DNA from 3 places in the Mitsuokella sp. AF33-22 genome. Region 1 is predicted to be linked to each of the others. Evidence: riboswitches for the same ligand, from Rfam matches in the RefSeq annotation. Region 1 holds a riboswitch; each other region holds the start of a gene.

What was found. Region 1 has a riboswitch for thiamine pyrophosphate ahead of thiC (phosphomethylpyrimidine synthase ThiC). Riboswitches for the same ligand answer to the same signal wherever they lie in the genome.
Region 2: another riboswitch for thiamine pyrophosphate. It lies ahead of thiS (sulfur carrier protein ThiS); the one in region 1 lies ahead of thiC (phosphomethylpyrimidine synthase ThiC).
Region 3: another riboswitch for thiamine pyrophosphate. It lies ahead of DWZ54_RS08595 (hydroxyethylthiazole kinase); the one in region 1 lies ahead of thiC (phosphomethylpyrimidine synthase ThiC).

The regions. Positions count from the first base shown of each region.
Region 1 is NZ_QRQA01000007.1:70,404-76,515, reverse strand. It holds gene thiC (phosphomethylpyrimidine synthase ThiC) at 1-867, opposite strand, end outside; TPP riboswitch at 915-1,011, opposite strand; gene DWZ54_RS11915 (Flp family type IVb pilin) at 1,103-1,777, opposite strand; gene DWZ54_RS05820 (glutaredoxin domain-containing protein) at 1,940-2,170, opposite strand; partial or broken gene DWZ54_RS05815 (NAD(P)/FAD-dependent oxidoreductase) at 2,228-3,169, opposite strand; gene DWZ54_RS05810 (NAD(P)H-binding protein) at 3,270-3,917, opposite strand; gene DWZ54_RS05805 (pyridoxal phosphate-dependent aminotransferase) at 4,004-5,188, opposite strand; gene DWZ54_RS05800 (Lrp/AsnC family transcriptional regulator) at 5,353-5,841, opposite strand; gene DWZ54_RS05795 (AsnC family transcriptional regulator) at 5,871-6,112, opposite strand, start outside.
Region 2 is NZ_QRQA01000006.1:128,329-134,440, forward strand. It holds gene DWZ54_RS05375 (ammonium transporter) at 1-694, opposite strand, end outside; gene DWZ54_RS05380 (thiamine phosphate synthase) at 1,045-1,635, opposite strand; gene thiH (2-iminoacetate synthase ThiH) at 1,622-2,875, opposite strand; gene DWZ54_RS05390 (thiazole synthase) at 2,889-3,695, opposite strand; partial or broken gene thiS (sulfur carrier protein ThiS) at 3,696-3,995, opposite strand; TPP riboswitch at 4,002-4,132, opposite strand; gene DWZ54_RS05395 (nitrite/sulfite reductase) at 4,213-5,784, opposite strand; gene DWZ54_RS05400 (GtrA family protein) at 5,969-6,112, opposite strand, start outside.
Region 3 is NZ_QRQA01000012.1:27,507-33,618, reverse strand. It holds gene trpB (tryptophan synthase subunit beta) at 1-169, shown strand, start outside; gene trpA (tryptophan synthase subunit alpha) at 169-972, shown strand; gene trpE (anthranilate synthase component I) at 988-2,487, shown strand; gene DWZ54_RS08605 (aminodeoxychorismate/anthranilate synthase component II) at 2,468-3,037, shown strand; gene DWZ54_RS08600 (hypothetical protein) at 3,230-4,228, shown strand; TPP riboswitch at 4,240-4,338, shown strand; gene DWZ54_RS08595 (hydroxyethylthiazole kinase) at 4,404-5,231, shown strand; gene DWZ54_RS08590 (MTH1187 family thiamine-binding protein) at 5,260-5,619, shown strand; gene DWZ54_RS08585 (thiamine phosphate synthase) at 5,622-6,112, shown strand, end outside.

The DNA.
Region 1 (6,112 bases):
ATGACGGCAGAGGCGTTTCTCCAGCTTCATGTTCGCCTCAATCTGGTCGTAGGGAACATGGCCCGGCCCCTCGACCATGACCTGGACGCCGCGCTTCCAGGCGCGGTCGACGAGCTCGCCGAGCGTGATGAGCTCCGTGAGCTGGCCGCGGTCCGTAGCATCGGCCGTGCAGCCCGGACGCATGCCGTCGCCTAGGCTGATAGTCACATCGTATTTCTCGCAGATGTCGAGGATATCGTCGTAATGCTCGTAGAGCGGGTTCTCCATCTCGTTGTGGAGCATCCAGCCGGCGATGAAGGAGCCGCCGCGGCTCACGATGTCCATGATGCGGCCCTGGCGGCGCATGCGCTCGATGGCGCTGCGCGTGACGCCGCAGTGGAGCGTCATGAAGTCCGCGCCGTCCTTGGCCTGCTGCTCGATCGTCTCGAGGATGTCGTCATCCGTCATCTCGACAACGGCGCCGTGTTCACGGATGGAGCGCACCGTTGCCTGATAGAGCGGCACGGTGCCGACCATGATGGGTGAATGCTCGATGATGCGCTGGCGCGAAAGGTCGATGTTGTTGCCCGTCGAGAGGTCCATGACGGCATCGGCGCCGCAGCGTACGGCTTCGTCAAGCTTCTCGAGTTCCGGCTCGATGTCCGGGAAGGTGCTCGACGTGCCGATATTGGCGTTGACCTTGACGCGCAGGCCCTCGCCGACGCCGCGCGGGCGCAGGTTCTTGTGGTTGATGTTGGCGCAGATGGCAATCGTGCCGTTGGCCACGCGTTCGCGGATGGTTTCCACCGGAATCTTCTCTTCCTCGGCCACGATCTTCATGGCATCGGTGATGCGGCCTTCACGGGCCTGCTGCATTTGTGTCGACATGGCTATTCCTCCTAAAAATAAAAGCCGCCCGGCGTACCGGACGGCAAAATTTGCTTTTGTCACTTCCCTACGCAGGTATTACCCCAACAGGTTCCAAGGGTCGGAAAATCCTCTCAGCCGCAAGCGGCTCCCCTAGTGAAATCGTCATATTGTGTTTGTTCTTGTTTATTGTAGCAAAAGGGTGAAAAAATAGCAAGCACTTCCTGTTATCATTATGTTGCGGATAAACAGGAGTTTATTTCGTCCAGGTATCCTCCCACACCTTCAAGGGTGTACCATCCATTCGGTTGCCTGTATTCATGCTGCTGGTATTGGTATAATCTATACCGCTCTGCTTTTGATTTTGAACCGTAGAAGCATCGCCACGATAATAATACGATGTATAGGAACCATTGCCGTTCGATACGATACGGACACCGGCCCAGCCGCTTTCCTGCTCGATGTTCATTTCGTACATCTTGAGTGAAGTTGACTGCCAGAGGCCTTCAAATCCGCCTGCAGCCATATAATCCTTCCCTTTGACCTTTACCGAAGACGACTTTCCTGGAGATGCTGCGCTTGAACCGCCATCGACATAATTCCCCTTTTTATTTTTGTCTTGCTGAACATCAATCTCAATCCATGCCCCTGAGTCCATCACGATATTGCCATTCTTGATGGCTTCGCGCAAAGCCTTGTCCAAGCGGTCCTGGATGCGCTGCTGTTTGGCTTCGTTGGAGCCATTGATTGCATTGCTGATGACTTCCGATACCTGGAAGTACGCCTCCCCAATGGCATCCGCCAGGCCGCCGTTGGCAAAGATTGCCGCGGCCACGCCGACCACGAAGGCCAGTATCAGCGCATACTCGACAATGCCCTGAGCCGCCTGGTCCCGGAGCTTCCTGCCAAGTCCCCTGAAAATCCTGCTCATATCCTCTACCTCTATCGTCTTGCTCATCTTGCCATGGAGCAAATGTTTTCGCTTTCGTAACGCTCTATCCATTATACGGTATCCGAACATCTTTTGCACTGAAAATTTTGAGCATCAGAAAAACCGGCTGACGAGCAGCCGGTGACAGGAAGAGATATGGTATCAGAGTCCGAGCAGGGCATCGAGCTTGGCTTTATCAAAGCTCACGACGAAATCCTTGCCGTTGACGGTCGTGACCGGCACGACGAGGTCGCCGGAGATCTTGTAGCATTCATCGCGGTCCTTGTCGCTGAGCTCGATGTTGTGCTCCTCAAACTCCACATGACGGGATTTGAGATATTTCTTGACCTTATCGCACCAGGGGCAGGTCGTGATCGAATAAACTTTTACCATAAGAGAACACTCCTTATCAGAAATCAAATCGTTTTACATGGAGGGACGGGAAACGGCTCAGTCCTCAAGCTGACGAATGTAGCGTTCGGCCAGCAGGGCAGCTGTCGTGCCGTCGGCTGCGGCCGTTGTGAGCTGGCGGATTTCCTTCTCGCGCACATCGCCGGCAGCGAAGACGCCCGGGATTTCCGTGCGGCAGTCCTCGCCGGCAGGGATGCGGCCGCTCTCCGTCAGGCGAATCTGCCCGCGGAAGAGTTCGGTATTCGGCACGACGCCGATGTTGACAAAAATCGCATCGGCCGGCAGTTCCTCGCTCTTGCCCGTATCTTTGTGCAGGACCTGAATGGCCTCGAGGCGGTTCTCACCGGCAAGCGCCGTGATTTCCGTCTGCAGCATGACCGTGACGGCAGGATTGGCATAAAGGCGTTTCTGGGACACTTCATCAGCCCGGAGATCCGAGCGGTGGATGAGATAGAGCTTCTTCGCATAGCGCGTCAGGTAGTTGGCCGCGTCGACGGCTGCATTGCCGCCACCCATGACGACGATCACCTTGTCCTGATACATATGGCCGTCGCAGAGTTCGCAGTAATGGATGCCGCGATCCTCATAGCGTGCAGCCTCCGGCAGCGGCATCTTGCGGCGCTTCATGCCCGTGGCCAGGATGACCGTTTTGGTCTCGTAGATATGTTCTTCCGTCTCGACGATCTTGGGGACGGCCGTGAGATCCACGCGCTTCACGAGGTCAAATTCATCGACCACAACGCCGACGGCCTCGGCCTGTGCCTGTACCGTCGCCATGAGGTCACCGCCCTTGACGCTCATGAAGCCCGGATAGTTCTCAATGCCTGCGGCATTGGCGATCTGCCCGCCCACAAGCTCATTCTCGAGCACGATCGTGCTGAGATTCGAGCGGCCTGCGTAGAGCGCCGCCGTCAGCCCGGCCATGCCCGCACCGATGATTACTACGTCTTTTGCTACCGTTTCCTTTGCCATTTCAATCCCTCCCGCTGTCGCGTTCCTTGCTTTGTTGACTTCATTGTATCAGAAAGACCACTTTGTCTCCGTTACTCGGTCACAAAGTGGTCAAAAAATCAAAATGGAATCAGGCAAAGGAGCGAATTTCCTGCCCGGTGATGCGCTGCACGCCCTGTTTCTCTTCGGCGCCAACATTGGCCATGCACGAAGCGACGACTTTCGTCGAGATGGGCGCCATGTTCTTCACGAGGCCAATGGCATTCAGGACCTGGATGGCCTTGACGGAAACCGTCTCCATGAGCCGCTTGGCATGCTTGCGGATGAGCGACGGCGGCTCGATGATCGTGAGCGCCGAAAATCCCAGGGCCTCCATATCGCGTTCCACTTCGCCCTTGAGCCGCAGGTAGAAGAAGCGCGAGGACGGGTCCGCGCCGACCGAAGAGACGAGCACCATATGTGCGATGCCGTATTTTTTGGCAAAACGCGCGAACATCATCTGGTAGTCGTAGTCCACATGGCGCTGCGCTGCCGTCGAGCCCGCCTGCTTGCGCGAGGTGCCGAGCGCCGAGAAGATGACGTCGCCTTTGACGAGGTCCTGCCAGCCTTCAGGCTTCTCAAAATCCACCACGTAGGAACGGAGCTTGTGGGCGGGGTCTTCCGCCCGTACTTCACGGCGCGTAAAGGTGCGCACCTCATCGTAACGTTTGTCCCGGAGCAGGAGATCCAGAAGGTCCCTGCCTACGGCGCCGGTCGCGCCGACAATGACTGCTTTCATCTATCGATTCTCCTCATAAAAAGCCGGCACAGGGGCGTGCCGGCTTTTTCATATGTCCAATGGTTATCTGGGTATCGCAGCCGCCATCAGCGGTATTCAGCGGCCAGCTTCTTGAAGAGCGGCAGCGAACGCTCGATCGTTGAAGTCTTGATGCAGTATGCCGCGCGGAAATAGCCGGGGCAGCCGAAGTCCGTGCCCGGCACGAGTAGGAGGTCATATTTTTTCGCGCGCTCACAGAAGGCGTAATCATCCTCTTCGAGGGCCTTCGGGAACAGGTAGAAGGCACCCTGCGGCTTCACGCACGTAAAACCGGCATCGATGAGGCCCTGATAGAGCAGTTGGCCATTCTTGACGTACGTCGAGATATCCGACGGCTGGCCGGCGCAGCGTGCAACGACGAGCTGCCAGAGTGACGGCGCATTGACGTGCGTCAGCACGCGGGCGGCACCGGCGATGGCACCGTAGACGGCGCCGAAATCGGCAACCTCGTCCGGCACAACGATGTAGCCGATGCGTTCACCCGGCAGCGAGAACGACTTGCTGTACGAATAGCAGACGAGCGTATTCTTGTAATACTTCGGGATGTACGGCACCGTATAGCCCTCATAGGCAATCTCGCGGTACGGTTCATCGGAGATGATGAAAATCGGATGACCGTATTCCTGCTCTTTGGCTGCGAGAATCTCAGACAGGCGCTGAATCGTCGCCTCGGAGTAAACGGCACCGCTTGGGTTGTTCGGCGAATTGACGATGACGGCCTTCGTGTGCGGCGTCAGGCGCTTTTCGAATTCATCGAAGCGAATCTGGAAGTCATCGACCTTCGCCGGCACAACGACAAGCTTGCCGCCCACGGATTCCACGAAACAGCGGTATTCCGGGAAGAACGGCGCAAACGTGATGAATTCGTCGCCTTCCTCGCAAAGAGCCTTGAAGCAGATTGTGATGGCCGCTGCCGCGCCGGCCGTCAGGAAGAGATTGTGCCCGTCGAACTTCGTGCCGAAACGCTCGTTGATGCTCTTGGCCAGCGCTTCCCGAGCCTGCGGGTTGCCCGGTGCGATCGTGTATCCGTGCACGGCCTCCGGCGGCATGTTCGTCAGAATGTCGATGGCCGCCTCCTTGACGTATTCCGGCGTTGGCACATTCGGATTGCCCAGACTGAAGTCAAAGATATTCTCCTCGCCGACCTCAGCAGCCCGCTTGCGGCCGAATTCAAAGATTGTACGGATGGTCGATTTCTTCGTCCCCAGTTCATACATCTTTTCCGATACCATAATATTACCACCTTTATGCGTATTCCAATTCATGATAGACATTGCTCTTTTCAGTCAGAACATATTTTACATTTTAACACATCGTTGTCATAAAAAAAAGGAGAATGTGCCGATGACCGGCAGCATTCCCGTATAAAAGAGTAAAGCATATGGTTATGAGAGCATTAATCCGTAAAATAACGCATCGAAGTCTTCTTCCACTCCTTCTTGGAGTAGAGCATCGCACGCTTCGTCACGCCCGTTTCTTCCGACAGGCGCTTGACGATGGCTTCACATTCCTCGCGGCTGTGGCCATGGACCATCGTGTAGAGGTTGTAGGGCCAGTCCGGCGCCGTATTGCGGTCGTAGCAATGGGATACGGACGGGCTCTTCGCCATCTTTGCCGCGACCTCATCGAGGCGTTCAGGCGGCTCGACCTGCCAGGCCACGAGGACATTTGACGCAAAGCCGACCTCGCGGTGACGCAGGACAGCGCCCATCTTGCGGATCTTGTGTTCCGCCTCGAGCACCCTGATGCGCTCGAGGAAAAGCTCCTCGGAGATGCCGATGGAGTCGGCCAGCGCCTTGTAGGGTTCCGCCACGAGCGGGAACTCCCCCTGCAGGGCACGGACAATCTGCTTGTCCAATTCTGTCATTGCAACATCTTCTGCCATGATTTGACCCGATTCCTTCCTCGTCTGCATCAAGCCAGCTTGAACTGGACATTGATCTTGTACTTCTTGTTGGCCTTGAGGTTCAGCATGCCGTGAACACCGGGCAGGGCCCGGACTTCCGACAGGATCCTCTGCTCGCGGTCCATGCCCGGCGTCAGGAGCGTGAACCAGAGGTTGTAGCGGCCCTCGCGCTCGTAATTATGCGTGGCGCCGGGGTAACGGTTGATGGCCTCAGCCACCGCCTCCATGCAGGACGGATCGACGCGCAGGG
Region 2 (6,112 bases), on a different contig from region 1:
TCGTGACGAACGCGTTGGCTGCAAGGCCGTTGGCACCAAGGGCAGAGCCGGCGTTGAAACCGAACCAGCCGAACCAGAGGAGCGCTGCGCCGAGGACCGTCATCGGCAGGTTGTGCGGCAGCATGGCGAACTGGCCATAGCCGCGGCGTGCACCGAGCAGGATGCAGATGGTCAGGCCGGAAACACCGGAAAGGATGTGGATGACGAGGCCGCCGGCGAAGTCAAGGGCGCCGAGCTGAGCAAGGAAGCCGCCGCCCCATACCCAGTGAGCCATCGGGTTGTAGATGAGGATGGCCCAGAGCAGGATGAGGACAGCAAAGGCGGCGAAGCGCATGCGTTCGGCAAATGCACCCGTGATGAGGGCCGGCGTGATGACGGCGAACATGCACTGGAAGGCGACGAATGCGAGTTCCGGAATCGTGCCGTTCTCCAGCACATTGAGGCCGACGCCCGCAAGGCCAATCTTGTCGAGGCTGCCGATGAAGCCGCCGATATCCGTGCCAAACGTCATGGCATAGCCGAGGATAATCCATTCAACGGAAATCATCGCTACGATGAAGAAGCTCTGCATAATCGTGGTCAGGACGTTTTTGCTGCGGACCATGCCGCCGTAGAAGAAAGCCAGACCAGGTGTCATGATGAAGACCAGGGCCGCACTGATGAGGACCCAGGCCGTATCGCCCGTATCAATCATGTGAATCATTTCCTTTCTTGGTCCGAAGACGAATTTGGGATAATTGCTTTGCATAGCCGCAGGAAGAGGAGTGAAACGAAAAAGGCGCCCAGCCGCCCCGCTCCCGCGAGAATCTCGCGGCAGGGAGCCACTGGACGCCATTGTCCATTTCTGAGTTGATGATGTTAGGAATGTTGCGGATATGCAGTCAGCCTGAAGAACAGAAAAAGCCCCGCAGAACCTGGTACCTAGGTTTCTCGCGGGGCTCCATTGCCTCTTGTTCTCTTGCTGATGTGTCTATTATAGCTTCCGGCCCTGCCGGCGTCAACCCCTCTTTTTATGTATACAGTATTACACACGCGCAGGGTGCATCAGAGCCAGAGGCTCCCCTGCATCAGGCTGCCCATCGCACAGGCTCCTTTGGCCCCGGCTGCGCGCACGAGCGGCACGCGCGCGGGCGTCAGGCCGCCGATGGCGTAGACGGGAAGCGGCACGGCGGCGGTGACCGCCTGCAGGAAGTCGAGCCCGCGCGGCGGCAGGCCCGGCTTGCACGAAGTCGCAAAGATGTGGCCGGCAAAGATATACGTGCAGCCGAGGCGCACAGCCTCCTGCGCGTCCGCGACGCTGTGGCACGAGGTGCCGAGCTCCATGAAAGACGCCAGGGAGGAGCGCTCTGCGGGGGCGAGGCGGCGAAGGCGCGGCAGCGGCAGATGCACACCCGCAGCCCCCTGGCGCCTGGCCACTTCAGGGAAGCCGTGCACGATGCCGGGGACACCCGCCTCTTTGCAGAGAGGAAGGACCTTTTGCGCGAGCGTTTCGTAGGCTTCTTCCGTGAGGTCCTTCTCGCGCAGCACGATGGCCCGCGGCTGGTGAGCAGCGATTGCGGCCAGGCGCGCGAGGAAGTCCTCTTCACGGGCAAACACGTGGCGGTTCGTCACGCAGATGATATCAGAGATAGACATAGTCGTTGAGGACGGGCTGCAGGCCCTCGGCGGCCATGTCGTGGTACATGCTGCCGAGGCTGCGGGAATCGCAGATCTCAAACTGCGCGTCGCCCTTCTCCTCCGTCTCCTTCCCCGTGTATTTCTCCTCGTGGTCGCCGATGCCCGTCGAGACGCCCGCCGATATCTTCGTCGCCGCGATCTTCGCGATGCCGTTGCGGAAGGCCGCGCTCTCGCGCGACGAGACGGTGATGCCGACGTACGGCAGGAAGATGCGGTAGGCGCAGATGATCTGACAGAGCTGGCGCTCGCCGACGTCGAGCGGGTTGATCTTCTCGTTGTTGATGATGGGACGCAGGCGCGGACACGACAGCGAGAATTCCGCCTGCGGATACTTGCGCTGCAGGTACCAGACGTGCAGCGCCGTCGCGAGCGCATCCTTGCGGAAATCCGCAAGGCCGAGGAGCGCTGAGAAGCCGACGCCGCGCATGCCGGCCATGAGCGCGCGCTCCTGCGCCTCGAAGCGGTACGGCCAGACGCGCTTGTGGCCCATGAGGTGCAGCGTCTCGTATTTCTTGAGGTCGTACGTCTCCTGGAAGACCGTCACGTAGTCGGCGCCGCATTCGTGCAGGTACTTGTAGTCCCTGACGTTCATCGGGTAGACCTCGAGGCCGACGTTGCGGAAGTACTTGCGCGCGAGTTTGCAGGCCTCGCCGATGTAGGCGACGCTGCTCTTCGTCTTGCTCTCGCCCGTGAGCAGCAGGATCTCTTCCATGCCGCTCCTGGCGATGACCTGCATCTCATGCTCGATCTCCTCTGGCGTCAGCTGCAGGCGCTGGATGTCGTTGTAGCAGTTAAAGCCGCAGTAGACGCAGTAATTCTCGCAGTAATTGGCGATGTAGAGCGGCGTGAAGAGATAGACCGTGTTGCCGAAATGGCGGCTCGTTTCGAGCCGCGCACGCCTTGCCATCTCCTCGAGCAGGGGCTGCGCGGCAGGCGACAGCAGGGCCTTGAAATCCTCGACGCTGCAGATGCGGTGGTCGAGCGCGCGGCGGACGTCCTGGATCGTGTAGGCATCGGGATCGTAGGCGTTCATGGCCGCGATGACCTTCTCGCGCACATCGGAGCGGATCTCTTCCATATCCGGCAGATAGGCCATGGGGTCCGTGCGGCACGAGGGATCGTGCTCAAGGCGATGTTTCTTGGCGAGTGCCGCCTCGCTCAGGCGGCTGGAATCCACGAGGAACTGATTCTCTTTCATGACTGCCACCTCCTCAATTGCGCAGGAAACCCGTCAGCGGGTCGGAAGCCTCGGCGCCGCGGCTCAGCACGCGCCCGAGCCCCGCAAGGTACGCCTTGCGGCCCGCCCGGATGGCGTCGCCAAAGGCCGAGGCCATGAGCGGCACATTGCCGGCCGTCGCGAGCGCCGTGTTGGCCATGATGGCCGCCGCGCCCATCTCCATGGCCTCGCAGGCCTGTGACGGCGCGCCGATGCCAGCGTCGACGATGATCGGCAGGTCGATCTCATCGATGAGGATCTGGATGAATTCTTTCGTCGCGAGTCCCCGGTTCGAGCCGATGGGCGCCGCAAGCGGCATGACGGCGGCTGCACCGGCCGAGACGAGGTCGCGCGCGGCGTTGAGGTCGGGGTACATGTAGGGCATGACGATGAAGCCTTCCTTCGCGAGGATTTCCGTGGCCTTGATCGTCTCGTTGTTGTCCGGCAGCAGATACTTGGAGTCGCGCATGATCTCGATCTTCACGAAATCGCCGCAGCCGAGCGCCCGCGCAAGGTGTGAGATGCGCACAGCCTCGTCTGCCGTACGCGCGCCCGACGTGTTCGGCAGGAGCGTGATTCCCTTTGGCACGTAGTCGAGGATGTTTTCCTTCTCCTTCGTGTTGGCGCGGCGCACGGCCACCGTGATGAGCTCGGCGCCGGCATATTCGACCGCCGCCTGGATGAGCTTCAGGGAGTACTTGCCCGAGCCCAGGATGAAGCGCGAGTGAAATGTGTGGCCGCCGATGACGAGCGCATCGTTCTCGTTTGCCTCCTCTTCGCTTGCCCCCGAGCCGCCGCCCATGAAGCAGACGACCTCGACCTCATCCCCATCGCTGAGCACCGTCGTATCGTAGGCCTCGCGCGCGAGGATCACGCCGTTGTGCTCCACGGCCACGGCCCGCCGGTCGTAGCCGGCCTCCGCCAGATAATCCGCCACGCTCAGGCCCTCTTTCGCCTGCGGCTCGCCATTGATTCGTACCATCTTGCATCCTCCTCCGAAAATCACAGCTCCCCAACGTCCCGGCATGCTCAAAACGCCACCAGCCCAGACAAAAAGGGAGGCAACCTGACTCTGGTCGTCTCCCTGTACATGCAGAAACATCGCTCAATCGCATTTCCTGCGCATCCCTACGTTGGCATTATCCAAATCAGGTTCCCGGGTCGGAGTCACGAACTCCCTCTCAGCCTGCTTTGACGCCGCGCGCTGCGGCCGCCGGGCAAGCTCCCCGTGTCTATGGAATTGTAAAATCCTTAAAACGCTTTCTATTATAGACGAAACGATACAGAATTACAACCGTTTCCGCGAAAAAACGCCTGCTTTACACGAGATAGGGCGCAAGGACGGCCTGCCAGTCCGCGAGCGGCGTACGGCGCACCGTCTCGTGGAAGGCCTCGCCTGCCCCGCGCACGGCGAAGTAATGCGCGACGAGTGCGCAAAGTGCCGCGAAGAGCTTCGCATCTGCCACGCGGCCCATAAGCGGCTGAGCGTAGGCCGCATCGGGGCCGAGCGAACCGCCCACCTGCACGGTGTAGACGGGCGTCACCTCGCCGTCGACCTTCGCGCGGCCGCCCGTCAGGCCGATGTCCGCGATCTGCGGCTGCGCGCACGAATGGAAGCAGCCCGTCAGATTGATGCGCACGGGCACGTCGGCCGCGGGGAACGCCGCATCGAGCGCCTGCGTCAGCTGCTGCAGGCGGTCCTTCGTCTCAATCGGCGCGAAATTGCAGTAGGCATTGCCCGTGCACGATGACGCGTAGCCCGAGAAGAGACCCGGCTGCAGCGGATAGCGCGCGAAAAGCTCCTCGGCAAGCAATGCGTCGAGGCGCTCAGCGGGGATGTCGAGCAGGATGAGGTTCTGCGAATTCGTCGTGCGCAGGCGGCCCGTGCCGTAGGTCCTCGCAAGCCCCGCAAAGACGCGCAGGTCCGCGGCCTCGATGTGGCCCTTGGCGAGATGCACGCCGACATACGAGAGCCCCGGCTGCTTCTGTGCGTGGACGCCGTAGAAGCGGCCGTACTGCCACGGCGCCGTGATTTCCTCGCCGCCAGCTTCGAGTGCTCCCGTCTGGGCCGTGATCTTCGCAGCCACGGCGCAGATGCCAAGATCCGCGACGAGGTATTTCAAGCGGCAGTGATTGCGCTTCTCGCGGTATCCTTCGTCGCGAAAGAGCGTCGCCACGGCCTTGGCGACCGGCAGCACCTCTTCGGGGCGGATGAAGAACGGCAGCTTCTGCGCGAGGTACGGCTCCGCCGAGAGGCCGCCGCCCACGTAGGCGTGAAAGCCCGTCTCGCCCGCGCGCCGGGCCGGCACGAACGCGAGGTCGTTGATGCGCGCGAAGCCGGCGTCGTGCGGATTTGCCGAGATCGACACCTTGAACTTGCGCGGCAGGTTCGAGAAGTCGCGGTTGCCGAGGAAGAAGCGGTACGTCTCCTCGACGAGCGGCGTCGTGTCGAGAAGCTCCTCGGGATCGACGCCCATGAGCGGATTGCCGAAGATCGTGCGCGGCACATCGCCGCAGGCCTCGACGGAGCTCAGGCCAGCCTCCGCAAGGGCGCGGCGGATGACGACGGCATCGCGCAGCGTGATGTTGTGGATCTGCACGGCCTGGCGGATCGTGATCTGCACCTCATCCCTGCCGTACGCGTGCGCGAGATCCGCGAGCACCTCGGCCTGCGCGGCCGAGAGCGTGCCCGACGGCAGCTTGACGCGCACGAGGAAATGGCCGTCGCGCGGCCGCTGCGCGTAGATGCCGGCCCATTTGAGCCGCTCGACGTCGCCGGGGTCGAGCTCCGAGAACGCTTTGCCGGAAAGCGCCTCGATCTCCCCGAGGATGTCGAGGCCGTCCTTTTCCTGTTTCCACTGCTCATTGCGGTTGCTTGTCACTGCTGTCATCTTCAATCTCTCCTGTTCATCTGGTTTTCCATGCAAAAAAATGGAGGTCCCGGCACACAAACGGTGCACAGGAACCTCCATTCTTTGGTCAGTTCGCTATGAATACCATTACGATACCATACGAAGGCCAAACTGTCAATCCTATTATTCCTATAATTTCACTATGAATTTGCCAGACCGTGCCTCAGCGGCGGCCGAATGCGAAGATTTTGACGAACAGGAACGTGATGGGCACGCCGAGCACGGCCGCGATGAGGAAGCTCACGAGCGACGGCAGCCCGAGCCAGTTGTAGAAGACGAACACGATGATGTTCTGGATGATGTAGTT
Region 3 (6,112 bases), on a different contig from region 1:
GAAGGTCGAGGGCATCATCCCGGCAATGGAGAGTTCGCATGCACTCGCGTATCTCGAGAAGCTGATGCCGACGACGAGCCCGGATGAGACGGTTGTCGTCACGCTCTCGGGCCGCGGCGACAAGGACGTACAGATGGTAGCAAAGGTTCTCGGGGAGGAGATAGAGTAATGAGCACGCGTTTGGATAAAAAAATGGCCGCTCTCAAGGCAGCCGGCAAAAAAGGAATCTTCATCTATATCACGGCTGGCGCACCGGATATCGAAACGACCATTGAGGCTGTGAAGCAGGCGGAGGCCGCCGGCGCCGATGTCATCGAGCTCGGCCTGCCGTTCTCCGATCCGATGGCCGACGGTCCCGTCATCCAGACGGCTTCGGTTGTGGCTCTCAGGAACGGCATGACGCTCAAGAAGGAACTCGAGATTGTCCGCAAGATCCGCACGTTCTCGGATATCCCGCTGATCGGCATGGGTTACATCAACAACATGTACCATTACGGCTTTGAGAAATTCGTCACGGATTTCAAGGCTGCGGGAATGGACGGCGTCATCGTTCCCGATGTGCCGCACGAGGAGTCGGGCGAAATGCGCAGAATCTGCGCGGCGCATGACTTCCATCTGGCTGAGTTCATCACGCCGGGCACGACGGAAGCGCGCATGGCAGAGACATGCAAGGGCGCGACGGGCTTCATCTACTGCGTTTCGAACAACGGCGTCACGGGTGTCAAGAAAATCAATTATTCGACGATCGGCAAGGTCTGTGAGAAGGCCCGCCGGTTTACAGACACGCCGCTGGCTGTCGGCTTCGGCATCGGTTCACCGGAAGCGGCCGTCGAGGCTGCCGCCAAGAGCGATGCCGTGATTGTCGGCAGTGCCGTCGTCAAGCGCCTGCTCGACGGCAAGATGGAGGAAGCCGTGCAGCTCATCCGCGACATGCGTGCGGCACTCGATAAGGCATACGCCCGGAAAGCCTGAAAGGAAGGGGTCATCATGGAGCTGAAACCATCACGGGAGGCGTTCCATAAGCTCGCGGCGGAGACGAATCTCATCGCCGTCACCAAAGAGATCAACATGGATATGGATACGCCAGTATCCGTTTATTACAAGCTTGTCGGCGAAAAGAAGGGCTTTATCCTCGAATCCGTCGATACGACGCATCAGCAGTTCGGCCGCTATTCCTTTATCGGTGCCGAACCGTTTGCCCGGCTGCAGGTCTTTTGCAACAAGCTGATGATCAAGGAGAATGACCTGATGAAGTGCATCGACGGCGCGCCCGTCGACACCATCAAGGCGTACATGAAGAATTTCCGTCCGGCTGTCGAAGATCCGTCGCTGCCGCTCGCCAACGGCGGCATGGTCGGCTATCTCAACTACGATATCGTCGCGACGTTTGACCGCGTGCGCGGCATGGATTTAGGCGAGGAAGAACTTTTGGGGCAGTTCATAATCTGCCGTGTGCTCGTCGTCTACGACGCACTGCGCAACCGCGCCAGGCTCGTCTGCCTGGCCGATGTCGATGGACGCGACATCGACGAAGCGTACGATGCTGTCGCCGCCAAGATCGCATCCCTTGAAGAACGGCTCTCGGCGCCGCTGCCGAAACAGGAGAAAAAAGCGGCTAAACGCCGGGAAAAGGTTGACTTCCTCAAGAAATTCGGCCAGGCCCCCGAGGATTTCCTTGCAGCCATCCGCAAGGCCAAGGAGCATATCTTCGCGGGTGATATCTTCCAGGTTGTGCCGTCGCGCCAGTTCCGCGAGAAGATTACGAAGCCCTGCTTTGACTTCTATCGCCGGCTGCGTCAGGTCAATCCCTCGCCGTACATGTTCTATTTCAATTTCGGCCGCGTGAAGCTCGTCGGCGCTTCGCCGGAGATGCTCGTCAAGGTATCGGGCGATACGGTCTACACGTACCCGATTGCCGGCACGCGCCGTCGCGGCAGGAATCCGCAGGAGGACAAGACGCTCGCGGAGGGCCTGCAGAAGGATGTCAAGGAGTGTGCGGAGCACTCGATGCTCGTCGATCTCGCACGCAACGATATCGGCCGCATCAGCGAGCCGGGCAGCGTGCGCGTGACGAAGCTGCGTCAGGTCGAGTATTTCAGCCATGTCATGCACATGGTGTCGGAGGTCGTCGGCAAGCTCAAGCAGGGGTATACGCCGATGGATGTGCTCAAGGCGACGTTCCCCGCGGGGACGGTCAGCGGCGCGCCGAAGCTGCGCGCCATGGAGATCATCCATGAGCTCGAGCCCGTGCCGCGCAATTCGTATTCGGGTACGGTCGGCTACATGGATTTCTGCGGCAACATGGATATGTGCATCACGCTGCGCACGATGCGCATCGAGAACGACGACACCGCCATCATCCAGTCGGGAGCCGGCATCGTCGCCGACTCCGTTCCTGAAAAGGAATACCAGGAAATCCTGCAGAAATCAAAGGCGTTGTTTGAGGTCGTAGAGGAGGTGGAAAACGATGTTGTTGCTTTTAGATAACTACGACTCCTTTACGTACAACGTTTACCAGCTCCTGTCGGAGCTCGGGGCCGAGGTCGAGGTCATCCGCCACGACAAGACGACAGTGGAGGAGGTTCGGCGTCGCGGCTACGAGGGCATTGTCATCTCGCCGGGGCCCGGCGTGCCGAAGGACGCCGGCATCAGCGAGGATGTGATCCGCGAGCTCGGCGGCGAGGTGCCAATTCTCGGTATCTGCCTTGGCCATCAGGCCATCGGCGAGGTCTTCGGCGGCAAGGTCGTGCGTGCGGGCGAGATTATTCACGGCAAGGTATCGCCGCTGCATCACAACGGCAAGGGGCTCTATGCCGGCCTGCCACAGGATATCGAGGTCGGCCGCTATCATTCACTGATCATCGACCGTGCGACGCTGCCCGACTGCCTCGAAGTCACGAGTGAGCTGCACGATGGCACAATCATGGGCGTGCGCCACAAGGAGATGGACATCGAGGGCATCCAGTTCCATCCGGAATCCATCCTGACGCCGACGGGGAAGACGATGATGCAGAACTTCCTTGCGCATCTTTCCTGAATATCTAAGCACTTTTTTAGCACCTCCTGGAAATCGTTTGGGTTTCTTTTAGAAATCATGTGCAGCAAGCAGGATTTTTGCCCGGTACCGGGGAATAACATAAAGAAACATCCCGTAATGGGGAAGACTATTCCAGCTGCTGCCTGTCTGCATGATGGCCGCTGACTGGAACCGGGAGGAGGAAGATGCCTTATGATGTCCAAGAGAAAGGGGATGGCCGCTGCTTTGCTGGCACTGTCCCTGTGGCTGGCTCCCTATGGGGAAGCCTCGATGGCACCTGCAGCTGCAGAACCCGTGGCAACGGCTGAACCGTCAGCACCGGCAGCAGCGCCTGCCGAAACGGTGGTGCCGCTCGATGCCAGGGCTTCGCTGGATAAGGCTTTCGATCAATTGGCAGAAGTCAAGAACGGGACGTATGATTTGTCGCTGGTGGCGACGACGCCGAAGGGCAGTGCCACGCTTACGAGCGGCATCTCATTTGTATCCGAGCCGTACACGCGCGCAAAGGGGCAGATGGCCATCGGTTTTTCGCTGCCGGGCGCGCCGGAATTTGAGCGCGATCTCGCCTACTACATCCGCGAGTCGGAGCAGGCCACGGCCTTTTACTGCCGTCTCGGTCATGGCGAATGGGAGAAATCCGTGACGAAGCGCCAGCCAATGGACAAGACGGTCAACGAGTTCTGGACGGCGGCTTTCCGCAACGGCTTCATGGATTTTGCGAAGGATGTGCAGTTCGGCGTGAAGGAAGGAGCGGCACAGACGTACCTCGTGACGGTGGATGGCAAGGCCCTCGGCAAGCTTTATCTCGAGAATGAGCACCCGAACCTCGCCAATGCCGACATGCAGAAAACGCTGGAGTCAATCCTTAAGAATGTGCCGGATTTCACGTATACGGTGACCATCGATGAGGAGAAGAACACGCTGACGGATTTCCACGCCAATCTGACGGAGCCCATCCGCAAGGCGGGGCTTATCTATCTGAAGCGCAGCGATATGACGCGCGAGGATAAGGATTCGTACCGCAAGGTTCTCGAAAACAGCACGGTGGAATTGAGCCTCAAGGGCCGTGACTTCAACGAGCTCGAGGATGTGCAGGTCCCCGCTGAGATCCTGGCCAGTGCGCGTGATATCAAGGCCGGCACGGCCAATGCAAACGCCGCGCCTGCCGGCAAGAAGGCAGACGTCAAGTAAAATCGCATATCGATTATTTGCAGGGGGACACCTCGGTGTTGAGAAGGCATGGCCTGACCCTTAGAACCTGTGGAGTCAAGACTCGCGAAGGGAGCAAAGACATTCGGAGCTCGCCGGCAGGCGGGCTCTTTTTGACGCCGGGGCTCCTGGAGAAAGAAAGGCAAGGGTGATAGATATGGAACTGGAAGAAATCAAGCAGGGCGTTCTCCTGGCCGTCCGCAAGGCGAAGGAGACGACGCCGCTCGTGCCATCCATCACGAATTCAGTGACAATCAATTTCGTGGCGAATGCGCAGCTGGCGGCCGGCGGTTCAGCCGCCATGGTCTATCTGCCCGATGAAGGGACGGGCATGGCGGCTCTCGGTAGTGCCATGTACATCAACATGGGGACGCTGCTGCCCATCTACGAGAAGACGCTGCCGCTGACGGCGCACAGCCTGGCTGATCATCATCATCCCTGGGTGCTCGACCCCGTTGGCATCGGACTCGGCGGCATGCGGCGGGATCTTTTGCTTGCGTTCCGCCAGACGCCACCGGCCATCGTGCGCGGCAATGCGTCGGAGATCATTGCGCTCGCGAATCTCTGGCAGCTCGATTCGGGCATGGCGGCTGACGGCGTGCGCGGCGTCGATGCGACGGACAGCGTGCGCGAGGCGAAGCTGGCGGCCGAATCGCTGGCCCGCTTCACAGGCGGTGCCACGGCCGTGTCTGGCCCCCTCGATCTCGTGACGGACGGCACGACAACGGTCATGAGCGAGGGCGGCTCAGAGCTTTTCACGAAGGTCACGGGTGCCGGCTGTTCCCTTGGCGGCGTGGCAGCCGTCTACGCCGCTGTGACCACGCCGTTTTTCGCGGCGCTGGCGGCTGTGCAGGCGTACAATTTCGCCGGGAAGAAAGCCGAACAGCGTGCCGGCGGACCGGGCACTTTCGCCGCTTATTTTCTTGATGAGCTCTATCAGGCGAAGCCCGAGGAGGTCGCGGACAATCCGTTCTATATGATATGAATCGATGACATGAAAAGGGGGCTTTACGATGAATGCGCTGATTGCGGTGGCCATTGCTCCGTGTGGAACCGGTGAGGAAATGTCGTCTTATGTCGGCGAGGTCGTGCAGGTTATTCGGGAATCGGGACTGCCGAACCGCACCAATTCGATGTTCACGGAAATTGAAGGCGAATGGGATGAGGTGATGGCCGTGGTGAAGAAGGCCACGATGGTGCTGGCCGACCGCGGTATCCGCACGGAGGTGGTCCTGAAGGCGGACATCCGTCCGGGTTATCGGGATATGATGCATGGCAAGCTGGAACGCATGGAGAAAAAGATTGCCATGGCAAAGACGAACCAGGCAAATCAGGTGAATCAGGAAAATCAGGAAGGAAGCGATGCGAAGTGAATATGCGTGAACGACTCGATATCTCTGCGTATTTTGTCGTGGGGCCGGAGAACACACTCGGGCGGCCGGTGCCAGAGGTTATCCGCGCGGCGGTCAGCCACGGCTTTACGTGCCTGCAGCTGCGTTCCAAGACGGCATCGGCAAGGGAGCTCATAAAGCTGTGTGGCGAGACGGCTTGCGTGCTGCAGGAGCTCCACAAGGAGGACGCGGTGGCCTTGCTTGTCGATGATCGTCTCGATGTCGTGCTGGCCGCACGTGAGCAGGGCATCAAGGTGGATGGCATCCATGTGGGGCAGAGCGATGTGCCCGTGAGTGTCTGCCGCAAGTATCTTGGCGAGCGTGCGGTCATCGGCCTCTCCGCCCGCACGAATGAGCTTCTCGATTACGTCCGCCATGCCGATACATCCGATATCGATTATTTTGGCGCGGGGCCGCTGCACGAGACGCCGACGAAGCGCGACTGCGGCCGCGGGGCCGATGGGCGCGTGATCAC